DNA from 4 places in the Paenibacillus litoralis genome. Region 3 is predicted to be linked to each of the others. Evidence: a T-box and tRNA genes for the amino acid it is inferred to sense, from the RefSeq annotation. Region 3 holds a T-box; the other regions hold tRNA genes.
What was found. The T-box of region 3 lies ahead of ileS (isoleucine--tRNA ligase). A T-box ahead of a tRNA ligase gene usually reads a tRNA of that ligase, here a tRNA-Ile.

Region 1 (4,007 bases), 2.2 Mb from region 3:
GACAAGCTAGCTTACTTAGAAAGCTTGACTGTAACCATCGAAATTGTCCTTTGAAAACTGAACAATGAGCGAATAAAGCCAGCAAAACAAAGCAACAAATCGCATGAGCATGTCAATATCGAAATAAAACGAAGCCTCGGCTTCAACTTTTATGGAGAGTTTGATCCTGGCTCAGGACGAACGCTGGCGGCGTGCCTAATACATGCAAGTCGAGCGGATCTTTCCTTCGGGAAAGGTTAGCGGCGGACGGGTGAGTAACACGTAGGCAACCTGCCTGTAAGACCGGGATAACTCACGGAAACGTGTGCTAAGACCGGATAGTTGGTTTCTCCACCTGGAGAGATCAGGAAAGACGGTGCAAGCTGTCACTTACAGATGGGCCTGCGGCGCATTAGCTAGTTGGTGAGGTAACGGCTCACCAAGGCGACGATGCGTAGCCGACCTGAGAGGGTGAACGGCCACACTGGGACTGAGACACGGCCCAGACTCCTACGGGAGGCAGCAGTAGGGAATCTTCGGCAATGGACGAAAGTCTGACCGAGCAACGCCGCGTGAGTGATGAAGGTTTTCGGATCGTAAAACTCTGTTGCCAGGGAAGAAGGGTGAGGAGAGTAACTGCTCTTCATTTGACGGTACCTGAGAAGAAAGCCCCGGCTAACTACGTGCCAGCAGCCGCGGTAATACGTAGGGGGCAAGCGTTGTCCGGAATTATTGGGCGTAAAGCGCGCGCAGGCGGTTGTTTAAGTCTGATGTTTAAACCCAGGGCTCAACCTTGGGTCGCATTGGAAACTGGGCAACTGGAGTGTAGGAGAGGAAAGTGGAATTCCACGTGTAGCGGTGAAATGCGTAGAGATGTGGAGGAACACCAGTGGCGAAGGCGACTTTCTGGCCTATAACTGACGCTGAGGCGCGAAAGCGTGGGGAGCAAACAGGATTAGATACCCTGGTAGTCCACGCCGTAAACGATGCATGCTAGGTGTTAGGGGTTTCGATACCCTTGGTGCCGAAGTAAACACATTAAGCATGCCGCCTGGGGAGTACGCTCGCAAGAGTGAAACTCAAAGGAATTGACGGGGACCCGCACAAGCAGTGGAGTATGTGGTTTAATTCGAAGCAACGCGAAGAACCTTACCAGGTCTTGACATCTGGATGCAAGCGTTAGAGATAGCGCCCTCCTTCGGGACATCCAAGACAGGTGGTGCATGGTTGTCGTCAGCTCGTGTCGTGAGATGTTGGGTTAAGTCCCGCAACGAGCGCAACCCTTGATCTTAGTTGCCAGCATTAAGTTGGGCACTCTAGGATGACTGCCGGTGACAAACCGGAGGAAGGTGGGGATGACGTCAAATCATCATGCCCCTTATGACCTGGGCTACACACGTACTACAATGGCCGGTACAACGGGCTGCGAAACCGCGAGGTGGAGCGAATCCTAAAAAGCCGGTCTCAGTTCGGATTGCAGGCTGCAACTCGCCTGCATGAAGTCGGAATTGCTAGTAATCGCGGATCAGCATGCCGCGGTGAATACGTTCCCGGGTCTTGTACACACCGCCCGTCACACCACGAGAGTTTACAACACCCGAAGTCGGTGAGGTAACCGCAAGGAGCCAGCCGCCGAAGGTGGGGTAGATGATTGGGGTGAAGTCGTAACAAGGTAGCCGTATCGGAAGGTGCGGCTGGATCACCTCCTTTCTATGGAGATCATGATGGCTGTAGGCTGTCGGATCAATAAGCTGGTTTTACTCGCTCATGTTCAGTTTTGAAAGGGCAATGCTCTTTCTTTGGTAAACGCAAATCGTTTGGTGACGATGGCGGAGGGGAACCACGCGTACCCATCCCGAACACGACCGTTAAGCCCTCCAGCGCCAAGGGTACTTGATCCGCAGGGATCTGGGAGAGTAGGACGTTGCCAAGCGAGCCCACTATTGTGGGCTTTTTTCGGGCCCTTAGCTCAGCTGGTTAGAGCGCACCCCTGATAAGGGTGAGGTCGGTGGTTCGAGTCCACTAGGGCCCACCAATTACCTTTTATAAAGTGATCGTTTGGGGCTCCCCGGAAAGTACTCGGAATAAGCTTCGAAGGATAACGTCACTTTGTGGGGAATTTGGGGCCATAGCTCAGCTGGGAGAGCGCCTGCCTTGCAAGCAGGAGGTCAGCGGTTCGATCCCGCTTGGCTCCACCAAACAGACTCCAGAAAATGGTTAAAAAAAACCACTTGCAAAGAGTCGAAGAGATGTGTTACATTAGATCTCGCCGCTTTTGAGGCGGTGACGTTTGTTCCTTGAAAACTAGATAGCGAAGCAATGCAAAACATCCTTAGTTTTTTTGTAGCGATCTCGAGAGAGATCATTGGTTAAGCTACTAAGAGCACACGGAGGATGCCTAGGCGCTAGGAGCCGATGAAGGACGTGGCGAACAACGAAATGCCTCGGGGAGCCGTAAGCAGGCGTCGATCCGGGGATGTCCGAATGGGGGAACCCGCACGTGGTAATGCGCGTGTACCATACAGTGAATACATAGCTGTATCGGAGGCATACCCAGGGAACTGAAACATCTAAGTACCTGGAGGAAAAGAAAACAATAGTGATTCCGTCAGTAGCGGCGAGCGAACGCGGATTAGCCCAAACCAAGGAGCTTGCTCCTTGGGGTTGTGGGACGTCAATGTGGGAAAAGTTCGTTAGGTGAAGCGGTCTGGAAAGGCTCGCCATAGCAGGTAACAGCCCTGTAGCTCAAAACGAACGTATCCCTAGACGGATCCCGAGTAGTGCGGGGCACGTGAAACCCCGTATGAATCCGGCAGGACCATCTGCCAAGGCTAAATACTCCCTAGCGACCGATAGCGAAGCAGTACCGTGAGGGAAAGGTGAAAAGAACCGCGGGAGCGGAGTGAAATAGAACCTGAAACCGTGTGCTTACAAGAAGTCAGAGCCCGTTAATGGGTGATGGCGTGCCTTTTGTAGAATGAACCGGCGAGTTACGTTCACGTGCAAGGTTAAGCTGAAGAGGCGGAGCCGCAGCGAAAGCGAGTCTGAATAGGGCGAATGAGTACGTGGTCGTAGACCCGAAACCGTGTGATCTACCCCTGTCCAGGGTGAAGGTGCGGTAACACGCACTGGAGGCCCGAACCCACGAATGTTGAAAAATTCGGGGATGAGGTGGGGGTAGCGGAGAAATTCCAATCGAACTCGGAGATAGCTGGTTCTCCCCGAAATAGCTTTAGGGCTAGCCTCGGAATGAGAGTAGTGGAGGTAAAGCACTGATTGGGTGCGGGGCCCGCCAAGGGTTACCAAGTCCAGTCAAACTCTGAATGCCACATACTTCTGTCCGGGAGTCAGACAGTGAGTGCTAAGATCCATTGTCAAGAGGGAAACAGCCCAGACCATCAGCTAAGGTCCCCAAGTGTGTGTTAAGTGGGAAAGGATGTGGAGTTGCAAAGACAACCAGGATGTTGGCTTAGAAGCAGCCACCATTTAAAGAGTGCGTAATAGCTCACTGGTCGAGTGACTCTGCGCCGAAAATGTAACGGGGCTAAACACGCCACCGAAGCTATGGCTACAGCAGCAATGTTGTTGGGTAGGGGAGCGTTGTGTATAGGTTGAAGGTCGATCGTAAGGACGGCTGGACAGTACACAAGTGAGAATGCCGGTATGAGTAACGAAAAGACAAGTGAGAATCTTGTCCGCCGAAAGCCTAAGGGTTCCTGAGGAAGGCTCGTCCGCTCAGGGTAAGTCGGGACCTAAGGCGAGGCCGAAAGGCGTAGTCGAAGGACAACAGGTTGATATTCCTGTACCACCGTAGCCGTTTGAACGACGGGGTGACGCAGAAGGGCAAGGACGCAGACGGATGGAAGTGTCTGTCCAAGCAGTGAGGCTGATGTGTAGGCAAATCCGCACATCGTGAAGGCTGGGCTGTGATGGGGAGGGAAATTTCGAAAGTACCGAAGGTCTTGTACTCATGCTGCCAAGAAAAGCCTCTAGTGAGGCGAAGGTGCCCGTACCGCAAACCGACACAG
Region 2 (4,007 bases), 1.6 Mb from region 3:
TACTTTCGAAATTTCCCTCCCCATCACAGCCCAGCCTTCACGATGTGCGGATTTGCCTACACATCAGCCTCACTGCTTGGACAGACACTTCCATCCGTCTGCGTCCTTGCCCTTCTGCGTCACCCCGTCGTTCAAACGGCTACGGTGGTACAGGAATATCAACCTGTTGTCCTTCGACTACGCCTTTCGGCCTCGCCTTAGGTCCCGACTTACCCTGAGCGGACGAGCCTTCCTCAGGAACCCTTAGGCTTTCGGCGGACAAGATTCTCACTTGTCTTTTCGTTACTCATACCGGCATTCTCACTTGTGTACTGTCCAGCCGTCCTTACGATCGACCTTCAACCTATACACAACGCTCCCCTACCCAACAACATTGCTGCTGTAGCCATAGCTTCGGTGGCGTGTTTAGCCCCGTTACATTTTCGGCGCAGAGTCACTCGACCAGTGAGCTATTACGCACTCTTTAAATGGTGGCTGCTTCTAAGCCAACATCCTGGTTGTCTTTGCAACTCCACATCCTTTCCCACTTAACACACACTTGGGGACCTTAGCTGATGGTCTGGGCTGTTTCCCTCTTGACAATGGATCTTAGCACTCACTGTCTGACTCCCGGACAGAAGTATGTGGCATTCAGAGTTTGACTGGACTTGGTAACCCTTGGCGGGCCCCGCACCCAATCAGTGCTTTACCTCCACTACTCTCATTCCGAGGCTAGCCCTAAAGCTATTTCGGGGAGAACCAGCTATCTCCGAGTTCGATTGGAATTTCTCCGCTACCCCCACCTCATCCCCGAATTTTTCAACATTCGTGGGTTCGGGCCTCCAGTGCGTGTTACCGCACCTTCACCCTGGACAGGGGTAGATCACACGGTTTCGGGTCTACGACCACGCACTCATTCGCCCTATTCAGACTCGCTTTCGCTGCGGCTCCGCCTCTTCAGCTTAACCTTGCACGTGAACGTAACTCGCCGGTTCATTCTACAAAAGGCACGCCATCACCCATTAACGGGCTCTGACTTCTTGTAAGCACACGGTTTCAGGTTCTATTTCACTCCGCTCCCGCGGTTCTTTTCACCTTTCCCTCACGGTACTGCTTCGCTATCGGTCGCTAGGGAGTATTTAGCCTTGGCAGATGGTCCTGCCGGATTCATACGGGGTTTCACGTGCCCCGCACTACTCGGGATCCGTCTAGGGATACGTTCGTTTTGAGCTACAGGGCTGTTACCTGCTATGGCGAGCCTTTCCAGACCGCTTCACCTAACGAACTTTTCCCATGTTGACGTCCCACAACCCCAAGGAGCAAGCTCCTTGGTTTGGGCTAATCCGCGTTCGCTCGCCGCTACTGACGGAATCACTATTGTTTTCTTTTCCTCCAGGTACTTAGATGTTTCAGTTCCCTGGGTATGCCTCTACATCACCTATGTATTCAGTGATGAGTACACGCGCATTACCACGTGCGGGTTCCCCCATTCGGACATCCCCGGATCGACGCCTGCTTACGGCTCCCCGAGGCATTTCGTTGTTCGCCACGTCCTTCATCGGCTCCTAGCGCCTAGGCATCCTCCGTGTGCTCTTAGTAGCTTAACCAATGATCTCTCTCGAGATCGCTACAAAAAACTAAGGATGTTTTGCATTGCTTCGCTATCTAGTTTTCAAGGAACAAACGTTCATTATCTCTTACCGCCTCAAAAGCGGCGAGATCTAATGTAACACATCTCTTCGACTCTTTGCAAGTGGTTTTTTTAACCATTTTCTGGAGTCTGTTTGGTGGAGCCAAGCGGGATCGAACCGCTGACCTCCTGCTTGCAAGGCAGGCGCTCTCCCAGCTGAGCTATGGCCCCAAATTCCCCACAAAGTGACGTTATCCTTCGAAGCTTATTCCGAGTACTTTCCGGGGAGCCCCAAACGATCACTTTATAAAAGGTAATTGGTGGGCCCTAGTGGACTCGAACCACCGACCTCACCCTTATCAGGGGTGCGCTCTAACCAGCTGAGCTAAGGGCCCAAGGATAAACGTTTCCTTACCCGACTGGGTAAAAGGCGTTTACCGGGATACCGAGTCATCAACGAAGCATACGCTCGCCGAGGTCTCGAAAAAAGCCCACAATAGTGGGCTCGCTTGGCAACGTCCTACTCTCCCAGATCCCTGCGGATCAAGTACCCTTGGCGCTGGAGGGCTTAACGGTCGTGTTCGGGATGGGTACGCGTGGTTCCCCTCCGCCATCGTCACCAAACGATTTGCGTTTACCAAAGAAAGAGCATTGCCCTTTCAAAACTGAACATGAGCGAGTAAAACCAGCTTATTGATCCGACAGCCTACAGCCATCATGATCTCCATAGAAAGGAGGTGATCCAGCCGCACCTTCCGATACGGCTACCTTGTTACGACTTCACCCCAATCATCTACCCCACCTTCGGCGGCTGGCTCCTTGCGGTTACCTCACCGACTTCGGGTGTTGTAAACTCTCGTGGTGTGACGGGCGGTGTGTACAAGACCCGGGAACGTATTCACCGCGGCATGCTGATCCGCGATTACTAGCAATTCCGACTTCATGCAGGCGAGTTGCAGCCTGCAATCCGAACTGAGACCGGCTTTTTAGGATTCGCTCCACCTCGCGGTTTCGCAGCCCGTTGTACCGGCCATTGTAGTACGTGTGTAGCCCAGGTCATAAGGGGCATGATGATTTGACGTCATCCCCACCTTCCTCCGGTTTGTCACCGGCAGTCATCCTAGAGTGCCCAACTTAATGCTGGCAACTAAGATCAAGGGTTGCGCTCGTTGCGGGACTTAACCCAACATCTCACGACACGAGCTGACGACAACCATGCACCACCTGTCTTGGATGTCCCGAAGGAGGGCGCTATCTCTAACGCTTGCATCCAGATGTCAAGACCTGGTAAGGTTCTTCGCGTTGCTTCGAATTAAACCACATACTCCACTGCTTGTGCGGGTCCCCGTCAATTCCTTTGAGTTTCACTCTTGCGAGCGTACTCCCCAGGCGGCATGCTTAATGTGTTTACTTCGGCACCAAGGGTATCGAAACCCCTAACACCTAGCATGCATCGTTTACGGCGTGGACTACCAGGGTATCTAATCCTGTTTGCTCCCCACGCTTTCGCGCCTCAGCGTCAGTTATAGGCCAGAAAGTCGCCTTCGCCACTGGTGTTCCTCCACATCTCTACGCATTTCACCGCTACACGTGGAATTCCACTTTCCTCTCCTACACTCCAGTTGCCCAGTTTCCAATGCGACCCAAGGTTGAGCCCTGGGTTTAAACATCAGACTTAAACAACCGCCTGCGCGCGCTTTACGCCCAATAATTCCGGACAACGCTTGCCCCCTACGTATTACCGCGGCTGCTGGCACGTAGTTAGCCGGGGCTTTCTTCTCAGGTACCGTCAAATGAAGAGCAGTTACTCTCCTCACCCTTCTTCCCTGGCAACAGAGTTTTACGATCCGAAAACCTTCATCACTCACGCGGCGTTGCTCGGTCAGACTTTCGTCCATTGCCGAAGATTCCCTACTGCTGCCTCCCGTAGGAGTCTGGGCCGTGTCTCAGTCCCAGTGTGGCCGTTCACCCTCTCAGGTCGGCTACGCATCGTCGCCTTGGTGAGCCGTTACCTCACCAACTAGCTAATGCGCCGCAGGCCCATCTGTAAGTGACAGCTTGCACCGTCTTTCCTGATCTCTCCAGGTGGAGAAACCAACTATCCGGTCTTAGCACACGTTTCCGTGAGTTATCCCGGTCTTACAGGCAGGTTGCCTACGTGTTACTCACCCGTCCGCCGCTAACCTTTCCCGAAGGAAAGATCCGCTCGACTTGCATGTATTAGGCACGCCGCCAGCGTTCGTCCTGAGCCAGGATCAAACTCTCCATAAAAGTTGAAGCCGAGGCTTCGTTTTATTTCGATATTGACTTGCTCATGCGATTTGTTGCTTTGTTTTGCTGGCTTTATTCGCTCATTGTTCAGTTTTCAAAGGACAATTTCGAATTCCTTACTTACGTC
Region 3 (4,007 bases):
ACGGATATTACGATGCCCGTGATGGACGGGCTTGCTCTCGCGGAATATGTGCGCGGCAGGTGGCCGAAGGTACGTGTCGTGTTTTTGACGGCTTACAGCGAATTCGCCTACGCCCAGAAAGCGATCATGCTCGGAGCGAAAGGGTATTTGCTAAAAGCGACGCAATCAAGCGATCAAATATTGGAGACATGCCGAACGATAGCCGAGGACATTTCCCGCGAGCTCGAGGCGGAGGAGAAGCTGACGAATCACGAGAAACGGAGATCGGAAGAGGAATGGGAGGTCAAAAGGCAGCTGATGGAGGACGTCATCGCGGGGGATGAGCGCAACGGTACGACTGATGACCAAATCGCCGCCAATACGCTCCAGCAGCAAATTATTGCGGTATCGGGAGGTCCCGGCAGCAATTTCGCCCTGTTTTCAATCGGCTGGGACTGGCATGAGGCGGTGCAAAATAAACGCATAACCGCTGCCGAAATGAACAAGCAACAGCGGGAAGCCGGCCGGGAGATCGAGAAGCTGCTTGCCGAAGGCGGCGGAGAGAAGGAACCGTTCGGCTTTTGCGTATATCCTTACCGTACGAACAGACTGCTTGTATTGCTGCATGCTCCTTATTCATATGGCGTCTCGTCGTTTCAGGCGAAGCTTCATCATTGGTCAAGCCGGTGTCTCGGCGTCTTGAAGGAGATCGTACAGGCGGGCTGCTTCTTATTTGCCGACTCGATCGTCGCTTCGCCGGAGCTGACGCTGCCGATGTTCCGGAGCAGTCAGGAGAAGCTGGCCGCTTACTTCTATAAGCAAACCGCGTTTGCTACCGCTAACGACACGATCGTTTATCAAGACTGGTCCCGGCTGTATCAGGCGGAGCTGGTGGCTCTTGCGGCCAGGGCGTTCCACGGCGGCAATGTCGAGGATTTGAAAAAGGCGGCGACGGAGCTGACGACTATGCGTCAGCCGCCTTTTTCCCCGCTCAAGCTGAAGCATGCGGCAAGAACGATTATGGAAACCGGGCCTTGGACGGATTCCGGCAGGAAGCATTCGCTCTTGTCGAAGCTTCAATGGCTCGAAACATGGTCCGATTACTGCGATTGGTGGCGGGAAGCGATTTTGCAGCTGGAGTCGTCCGGCATCGTCCGGGAGCATATGACCGTGCGCAAAGAAGTTCAGCAAATGTGCCGGATCATCCACGAGCAGTATGACCGGGATTTGCTCATAACGGATCTTGCCGCCGCCGTAGAAATGAACGCCGCCTATGCCGGCCAATTGTTCAAGCAGGAAACCGGCGAGTACGTTACCGACTATTTAAACCGCGTGCGGATGAAAAAAGCGAAGGAGCTGCTGGACCAAACCGATATGAAAGTATACGAGGTGTCCCATGCAGTCGGCATATCCGGCTACCGGTACTTTTGCAAATTATTCAAAGAGATTATCGGGTCGACGCCGACGGATTATAAAAATAAAAGCCGATAAACCGCGTTCCTTCCGGCTTGTAAGGGTCGAGTGGCGATGGTTGACATTTTATTGGGATTGGTGTAAAAATGAACTTATCCGAATGAATCGCATAAATTCATTGACGAGAACGAGTACGCTAACACCCTTGTTCCCCAGAGAGTCGGCCCCGCGCTGAAAGCCGACGTTCGAGAGTTAGCCGAATATCCTCTCCGAGAAGGAAAGCTGAAGCAAGCGAGTAAGCTGCCCCGGGATCCCGCCGTTACAAGGGACGCGCATGCTGGTGCGCAGGTTGAGGGCCGTAGGATCATAGCTAGTATGATCGCTGCGGAACAAGGGTGGTATCGCGAGAGACAATCTCGTCCCTTACGGGGCGGGATTTTTTTGTGTTTTCATTTTCTAAACGAAAGGGTGTCGCACATTATGCAAAAGGTTGACGTCAAAGAAAAAGCGAGAACCCGCGAGCTGCGGGTTCTCGAGCAGTGGAGGCTGAACGATACGTTCCGCCAATCGATCGCGAACCGCGAAGGCAAGCCGAACTTCGTCTTCTACGAAGGGCCGCCGACCGCGAACGGAAAGCCCCACATCGGGCACGTGCTCGGGCGCGTCATCAAGGATTTCATCGGTCGGTACAAAACGATGTCCGGCTACCGCGTCGTCCGCAAAGCCGGGTGGGATACGCACGGCCTTCCGGTCGAGCTTGGCGTGGAGAAGCAGCTCGGCATCTCGGGCAAGCAGGAAATCGAGAAATACGGGATCGCCGAATTCGTCGAGAAGTGCAAGGGCAGCGTATTCGAGTACGAGAAGCAGTGGCGCGAGCTGACCGAAGCGATCGGCTACTGGACCGACATGGACAACCCCTATGTGACGCTAACGAACGATTATATCGAGAGCGTCTGGCATTTGCTGTCCGAAATTCACGGCAAAGGCCTGCTGTACAAAGGGCATCGGGTCAGTCCGTACTGCCCGGATTGCCAGACGACGCTCAGCTCGCACGAAGTGGCGCAAGGCTACGAGGACGTCAAGGATTTGAGCGCGACCGTCAAATTCAGAAGCAAACGCGGGAACGAAGTGTTCCTCGCATGGACGACGACGCCGTGGACGCTTCCGGCCAACGTGGCGTTAGCCGTGAACAAGGACATCGATTACGTCAAGGTGAAACAGAACGGCGAGGTTTATGTCGTCGCGAAAAACCTTGCAGAGAAGGTGTTCAAGGATGATTACGAAATCCTTTCCGCCCATAAAGGCGCGGAGTTCGTAGGTACGCCGTACGAGCCGCCTTTCGGCTACATCAATGCAAACAAAGGGTTTATCGTCGTAGACGCCGACTATGTCAGCGATACGAGCGGTACCGGTATCGTGCATACGGCACCGGCTCACGGGGAGGACGACTATCGCACGACCCGCCAGCATGAACTGGATTTCGTGAACGTCGTCAACCTGGCGGGGCGTTATACCGATCAGATCACGGAATTCGCCGGACGCTTCGTCAAGGATTGCGATGTGGATATCGTCAAAACCTTATCCGAGCGCGGCCTGCTCTTCTCGAAGGAGCGCTACGAGCACAGCTATCCGTTCTGCTGGCGCTGCAAATCGCCGCTGCTCTACTACGCGATGGAAAGCTGGTTTATCAAAACGACCGCGGTCAAGGAGCAGCTCATCGAGAACAACAGCCAAATCGACTGGTATCCGTCCCACATCCGCGAAGGCCGTTTCGGCAAGTTCCTCGAGGAACTCGTCGATTGGAACATCAGCCGCAACCGGTACTGGGGGACGCCGCTTAACGTTTGGCTGTGCCGGGATTGCGGCTGCGAATACGCGCCGGGCAGCTTCAAGGCGCTGCAGGAAAGAGCGGAGCAGCCGATCGACGAAAGCCTGGAGCTGCATAAGCCGTACGTGGATGAAGTGAAGCTGCGCTGCTCGTGCGGCGGCACGATGGATCGGACGCCGGAGGTGATCGACGTATGGTTCGACAGCGGCTCGATGCCGTTCGCGCAATACCATTACCCGTTCGGCGACGAGAAGCTTTTCCAGGAACAGTACCCGGCCGACATCATCTGCGAAGGCATCGACCAAACGAGAGGCTGGTTTTTCAGCTTGCTTGCCGTCTCCACGCTGTTTAACGGCAAATCGCCTTATAAAGCCGTTATTTCGACCGGACACGTTCTGGACGAGAACGGGCAGAAGATGTCCAAGAGCAAGGGCAACGTCATCGATCCGTGGGAAATCATCGACGAATTCGGCACGGATGCGTTCCGCTGGGCGCTTCTGTCCGACAGCGCGCCGTGGAACAGCAAACGGTTCTCCAAGCAGATCGTGGCCGAGGCCAAGTCGAAGGTGATCGATACGATCCATAACACGCATGCTTTCTATGCTTTGTATGCGACGATCGACGGCTACAAGCCTGAAGAGCATCCGGCGCAAGCGTCCGCGAACGAATTGGACCGCTGGATTTTGTCGAAGCTGAACAGCACCGTGCAGCAAGCGCGGAAGGGTCTGGAAGGCTACGACTTCCTGAACCCGGCCAAGCAGATCGAAACGTTCGTAGATGAGCTAAG
Region 4 (4,007 bases), 1.3 Mb from region 3:
CGAAGTCCTTATGAGCTTGTTGATCTGTTTATGAGCGCACTGAACCAGCATGACCGGCATACCGCTTCCTTGATGCTGGCGCCCGAAGCCCGAGATCGGTTTAGCGCCGAAGGGAATGACGATCCATCCATCGAGTCGATTCACCGTTTGACGCCGCCTGTGCGATCAGCGGACAGCTCCGCTCTCGTTGATCTCGAAATACCGATAAAAACGGTCGTTACCCTGCATAACCGGCAGAAAGTCAAGCGTACGCTACGTTTTATCCTGAAACGCAAGGCTGTGAATGAAGCGTGGAAAATCGAACGGATTGACAATATACCTGATTGATGTACGATGGAAGCAGGCAATAGGTCACTTGAAGGAAATGGGATGTCGTGAGAGAAATTATGCGGGAGGCGGTTCGTCTTGGAATTCAATGAAATGCGTTATGCCAATATGCCCTACCGGCAGTGCGGCAAATGGGGCTTGAAGCTTCCTGTCATTTCACTAGGAGGCTGGCAAACGGTCGGCGGCTACGAAGCGGAGAAGGAAGCGAAGCGCTGTTTTTATGCGGCTTTTAACGCAGGCATTACCCACTTCGATTTTGCGAACAACTACGGTACGCCGCCGGGGAACGGGGAAATCATCGGAGGCAAAATCCTGAAGCATTTGCCGCGGGACGAAATTATTATTTCCAGCAAAGCAAGCTATCTGATGTGGCCGGGACCTTATGGCGAATGGGGCAGCCGCAAGTCGATCATCGCATCTTGCGATCAAAGCCTAAAGCGGATGGGCGTCGACTATTTCGATATTTTTTACATACACCGCTTTGATCCGAATACGCCGCTCGAAGAAACGCACGGCGCCCTGGAAACGCTTATTCAGCAAGGTAAAGTGCTGTACGGCGGCGTGTCCAACTACTCGCCCGAAACTACGGAAGCGAGCATCAAGCTTAAGGATAAGAAAAACTGGTTTCCCCTCACGATCCACCAGCCCGTCTATAATCTGCTTCGGCGCGAAATGGAAGACGGCCTGCTCAAAAGCGCAGCCAAGCACGGCTACGGCTTAATTGCTTTCAGCCCGCTTGCGCAAGGCCTGCTTACCGACAAATATTTGGAGGGCGTGCCTAAAGAATCCCGCTTCGGCAAGCAAGGCAAGGAGCAAATCGACGATTTGCAGCTGCGTAAAATTAAAGCCTTTCATGAGCTAGCGGCAGAGCGCGATCAATCGCTAGCCCAAATGTCGCTGGCGTGGATTTTAAGGCATAAGGAAGTTACCTCCGTCCTTACCGCCGTCTCGAAGCTTAGTCAGCTGGAAGACAGTTTGAAGACCTTGCAAAACTTATCGTTCACGGCGGATGAGCTTGCCCGTATCGATGATATTAGCGGCTGGAACGAATAGTTTTGTTTCCAAGGAGGCGTCTTTTGATGCCGTGCGTTTGCCGAGACGATGAGCAATCAGCGGAGATCACCTTTCTGAATCGTTCAAATAAACCTTCTTTCGTCGTGAAGACGCGAGAAGGTTTTTGCGTTTACACGGGGCGAAATATTGGTAACAAACCGAAAAATTGGATATCCTAGTAACGAACAAATAAAGCGAGGTGCGATCATGAACTGGGTATACTGGTCCAAGCTGTATGACAGCAAATTTCAGGCAGGCTGTCTTGCGAAGCGAATGGAAGAGGATTGGTGGATTTACGGCTATGAGTGCCCCAACTCGGTTGAAGTCTATAAATCGCGAAAAGGACGATTCGGCGTCCGTTATTTGTTATAAAGTGTATGTAAATTTTATTCTTGACTTTCTCTTTGAGAATGTTGTATAGTTATTTTTGCCGCTAACAACCAAGTAGTCGGTACGAATGGCGCGGGGTGGAGCAGCCCGGTAGCTCGTCGGGCTCATAACCCGAAGGCCGCAGGTTCAAATCCTGCCCCCGCAACCAAAATTTCCTACATAAGGGCCCTTAGCTCAGTTGGTTAGAGCGGTCGGCTCATAACCGATTGGTCGGGGGTTCGAGTCCCTCAGGGCCCACCATCAGTGTGGAAATGCCTTCAAAAGATAAACACCTTTATCGCTAGGTTGCGAGAAAGGTGTTTTTTAGTGCTTTTCAAGTCCGCCTCTCGGACTCCTCTAGGCGCCATGCTTCAGCCCGCGCTTGCTTCACTTCCGGGTTCGCCTAATGCCGCCTCACGCTCTTCCTTATCCCGCTGCTTATGGGCAATTCTGCTGGATGCCGACGCCGCGATGCTGGCTACAAGATCGTCCAAAAACGTGTGTACGCCGTTCCCGACCTTCGTATCGAGGGTTTGAATGATACCGATTTTATGCTTATCGAGATGCCCGAACGTCGTTACCGCAATACTGCCATAGCCGAGAACGGAACCCAGTGCAAGCGTTTCGTCGCAACCGAACAAACCTTCGTCGCTCTCTACGAGAGATTGAAGCGGCTCGGACAGCATATTTTTCTCCGCCAGTATATCGAGTTCGATTCCCACAAGGAGTGCATGCTGCAGTTCTCTCTTCTCGAGTACGGCATTCACGCTTTCAATACAGGATTCCAGCTTCAGATGGGGGTTGTAAGGGGATTGCATTTGAAACACGATATGAGCGATGTCTTCGATCGCCACGCCTCGTTCGCTTAATTTTCGAAGGACCGCCGATTTTACCTCGTTGCTGTGCACTTTGCGTTTCATCCCAATCTCCCCTTTCGAAAGACGTACCACCATCATATCATATTTCAAAACGGATCGAATCAAAATAATGTTCGATCGCCTTCGCAAAATCACGGCCCTGCTCCGCTTCCAGGCCCGCTTCGACAAGCTCGCGGTCAAGCGCAGGGGCAAGCTTCATCGCCTGCTTCATGTGGGCCAGCGAGGCCGGGACATCCGCCTTGTGCAGGGTAAACCAGCCGAGCTGCTGGTAGGTGCGCGAGAGCGCTTCCGGTTTAGCCCGGTCGCTTTGCTGCTTCCGTAATATTTCTTCGGCACGGTCGATCGCATCCTGAATAAAGCCTTGCCCGAACCGGCATTCCGCGATTAGCAGAGATACGTCTGCTTTCGAGAAATCGCTCTGCCCGTCTGCGCCTTCATGATGGCGCGCTCTCCACAGCAAATCTTCCGCTTCGTCATAGTTAAGCTGCTCCATCTTCCGATAAGCGAGTTCGATCATCGCCCGAAAAACAGATTGCGCCTGTCCCGGCTGAGCGCTGTCCCCCATACGGACGATGCTGCCCAGCAGCAGCTCTCCTTCCTTATCCTGACCGGATTCGAGCAGTGCGGCTGCGACTGCAAGCCTTGCATCCGGCTGATGTTTTGCCAAATCGATCAACAATGCGTCTTCTTGCGAAAACCAAGGTCTAATTGTCTGCAGCAGTTCGACGATGCGAGCGTCAACCGTATCGTTCATCTCAAATCCCCGCTTTCTCCGGTTCCATTGCCTGTTTTCCGTTAGATCGAGCTTAGTTACGCTTGCTGTAAACTATTCTCATCATAACATAAAAGGTTATGATCTTACTCTATCCAGAACAAAAGCATCCCCATCCGCTTGGTAAGCGACACAGGGATGCTCTCGGCTTGCAGCTCGAACCATTTAGTTATAATTCTCGAACCAGCCTTTGGTCGTCGTGGCAAGCAGTTTGCGGTGCCCGTCGAATTCGGCATACATGTTAATCGTATAGGTTTGAGATTGATTCATCCGGTTCGCGATAAAATCGGTCGCCGTTCCTTTGAAACCGGCTGTATTTGTGCCGATCTTCCACGAAGCCGCCGATCCGCTAACGTCAAGGTCATACGATTGCTCGTATTTTTGTTGGGAATCCACAACTTCCATTACAAGCTTGTGACGATTGGCGTCCGACAGCTCCGGAAGTAAATCGTTGGACTTGGCCAGCGTATAGCCGAACGATAGCTCGAGATTCTTATCCGTCGGCGGCACCAATTTCACATTGGAGAGCGATACCGTATAGCCGCCCACTTTAAGTCCCTCGAGATTCGACTTGACCGTGGAGGCTGCCTCGTCAGGAAGCTGCATGC

Region 1: it has a tRNA-Ile gene. The T-box ahead of ileS (isoleucine--tRNA ligase) is inferred to sense a tRNA for this amino acid. The anticodon was not compared.
Region 2: it has a tRNA-Ile gene. The T-box ahead of ileS (isoleucine--tRNA ligase) is inferred to sense a tRNA for this amino acid. The anticodon was not compared.
Region 4: it has a tRNA-Ile gene. The T-box ahead of ileS (isoleucine--tRNA ligase) is inferred to sense a tRNA for this amino acid. The anticodon was not compared.

Annotation. Positions count from the first base shown of each region.
Region 1 covers NZ_CP176395.1:318,652-322,658, forward strand. Annotated here, with positions in the region: rRNA gene ACKGJP_RS01365 (16S ribosomal RNA) at 149-1,689, shown strand; rRNA gene rrf (5S ribosomal RNA) at 1,796-1,912, shown strand; tRNA gene ACKGJP_RS01375 (tRNA-Ile) at 1,938-2,014, shown strand; tRNA gene ACKGJP_RS01380 (tRNA-Ala) at 2,102-2,177, shown strand; rRNA gene ACKGJP_RS01385 (23S ribosomal RNA) at 2,347-4,007, shown strand, end outside.
Region 2 covers NZ_CP176395.1:8,402,551-8,406,557, forward strand. Annotated here, with positions in the region: rRNA gene ACKGJP_RS35315 (23S ribosomal RNA) at 1-1,586, opposite strand, end outside; tRNA gene ACKGJP_RS35320 (tRNA-Ala) at 1,765-1,840, opposite strand; tRNA gene ACKGJP_RS35325 (tRNA-Ile) at 1,928-2,004, opposite strand; rRNA gene rrf (5S ribosomal RNA) at 2,117-2,233, opposite strand; rRNA gene ACKGJP_RS35335 (16S ribosomal RNA) at 2,340-3,880, opposite strand.
Region 3 covers NZ_CP176395.1:6,812,727-6,816,733, reverse strand. Annotated here, with positions in the region: gene ACKGJP_RS28735 (response regulator) at 1-1,470, shown strand, start outside; T-box leader at 1,562-1,819, shown strand; gene ileS (isoleucine--tRNA ligase) at 1,873-4,007, shown strand, end outside.
Region 4 covers NZ_CP176395.1:5,500,988-5,504,994, forward strand. Annotated here, with positions in the region: gene ACKGJP_RS23335 (hypothetical protein) at 1-327, shown strand, start outside; gene ACKGJP_RS23340 (aldo/keto reductase) at 406-1,380, shown strand; gene ACKGJP_RS23345 (hypothetical protein) at 1,588-1,752, shown strand; tRNA gene ACKGJP_RS23350 (tRNA-Met) at 1,842-1,918, shown strand; tRNA gene ACKGJP_RS23355 (tRNA-Ile) at 1,934-2,010, shown strand; gene ACKGJP_RS23360 (phosphatidylglycerophosphatase A) at 2,121-2,669, opposite strand; gene ACKGJP_RS23365 (hypothetical protein) at 2,707-3,381, opposite strand; gene ACKGJP_RS23370 (hypothetical protein) at 3,565-4,007, opposite strand, start outside.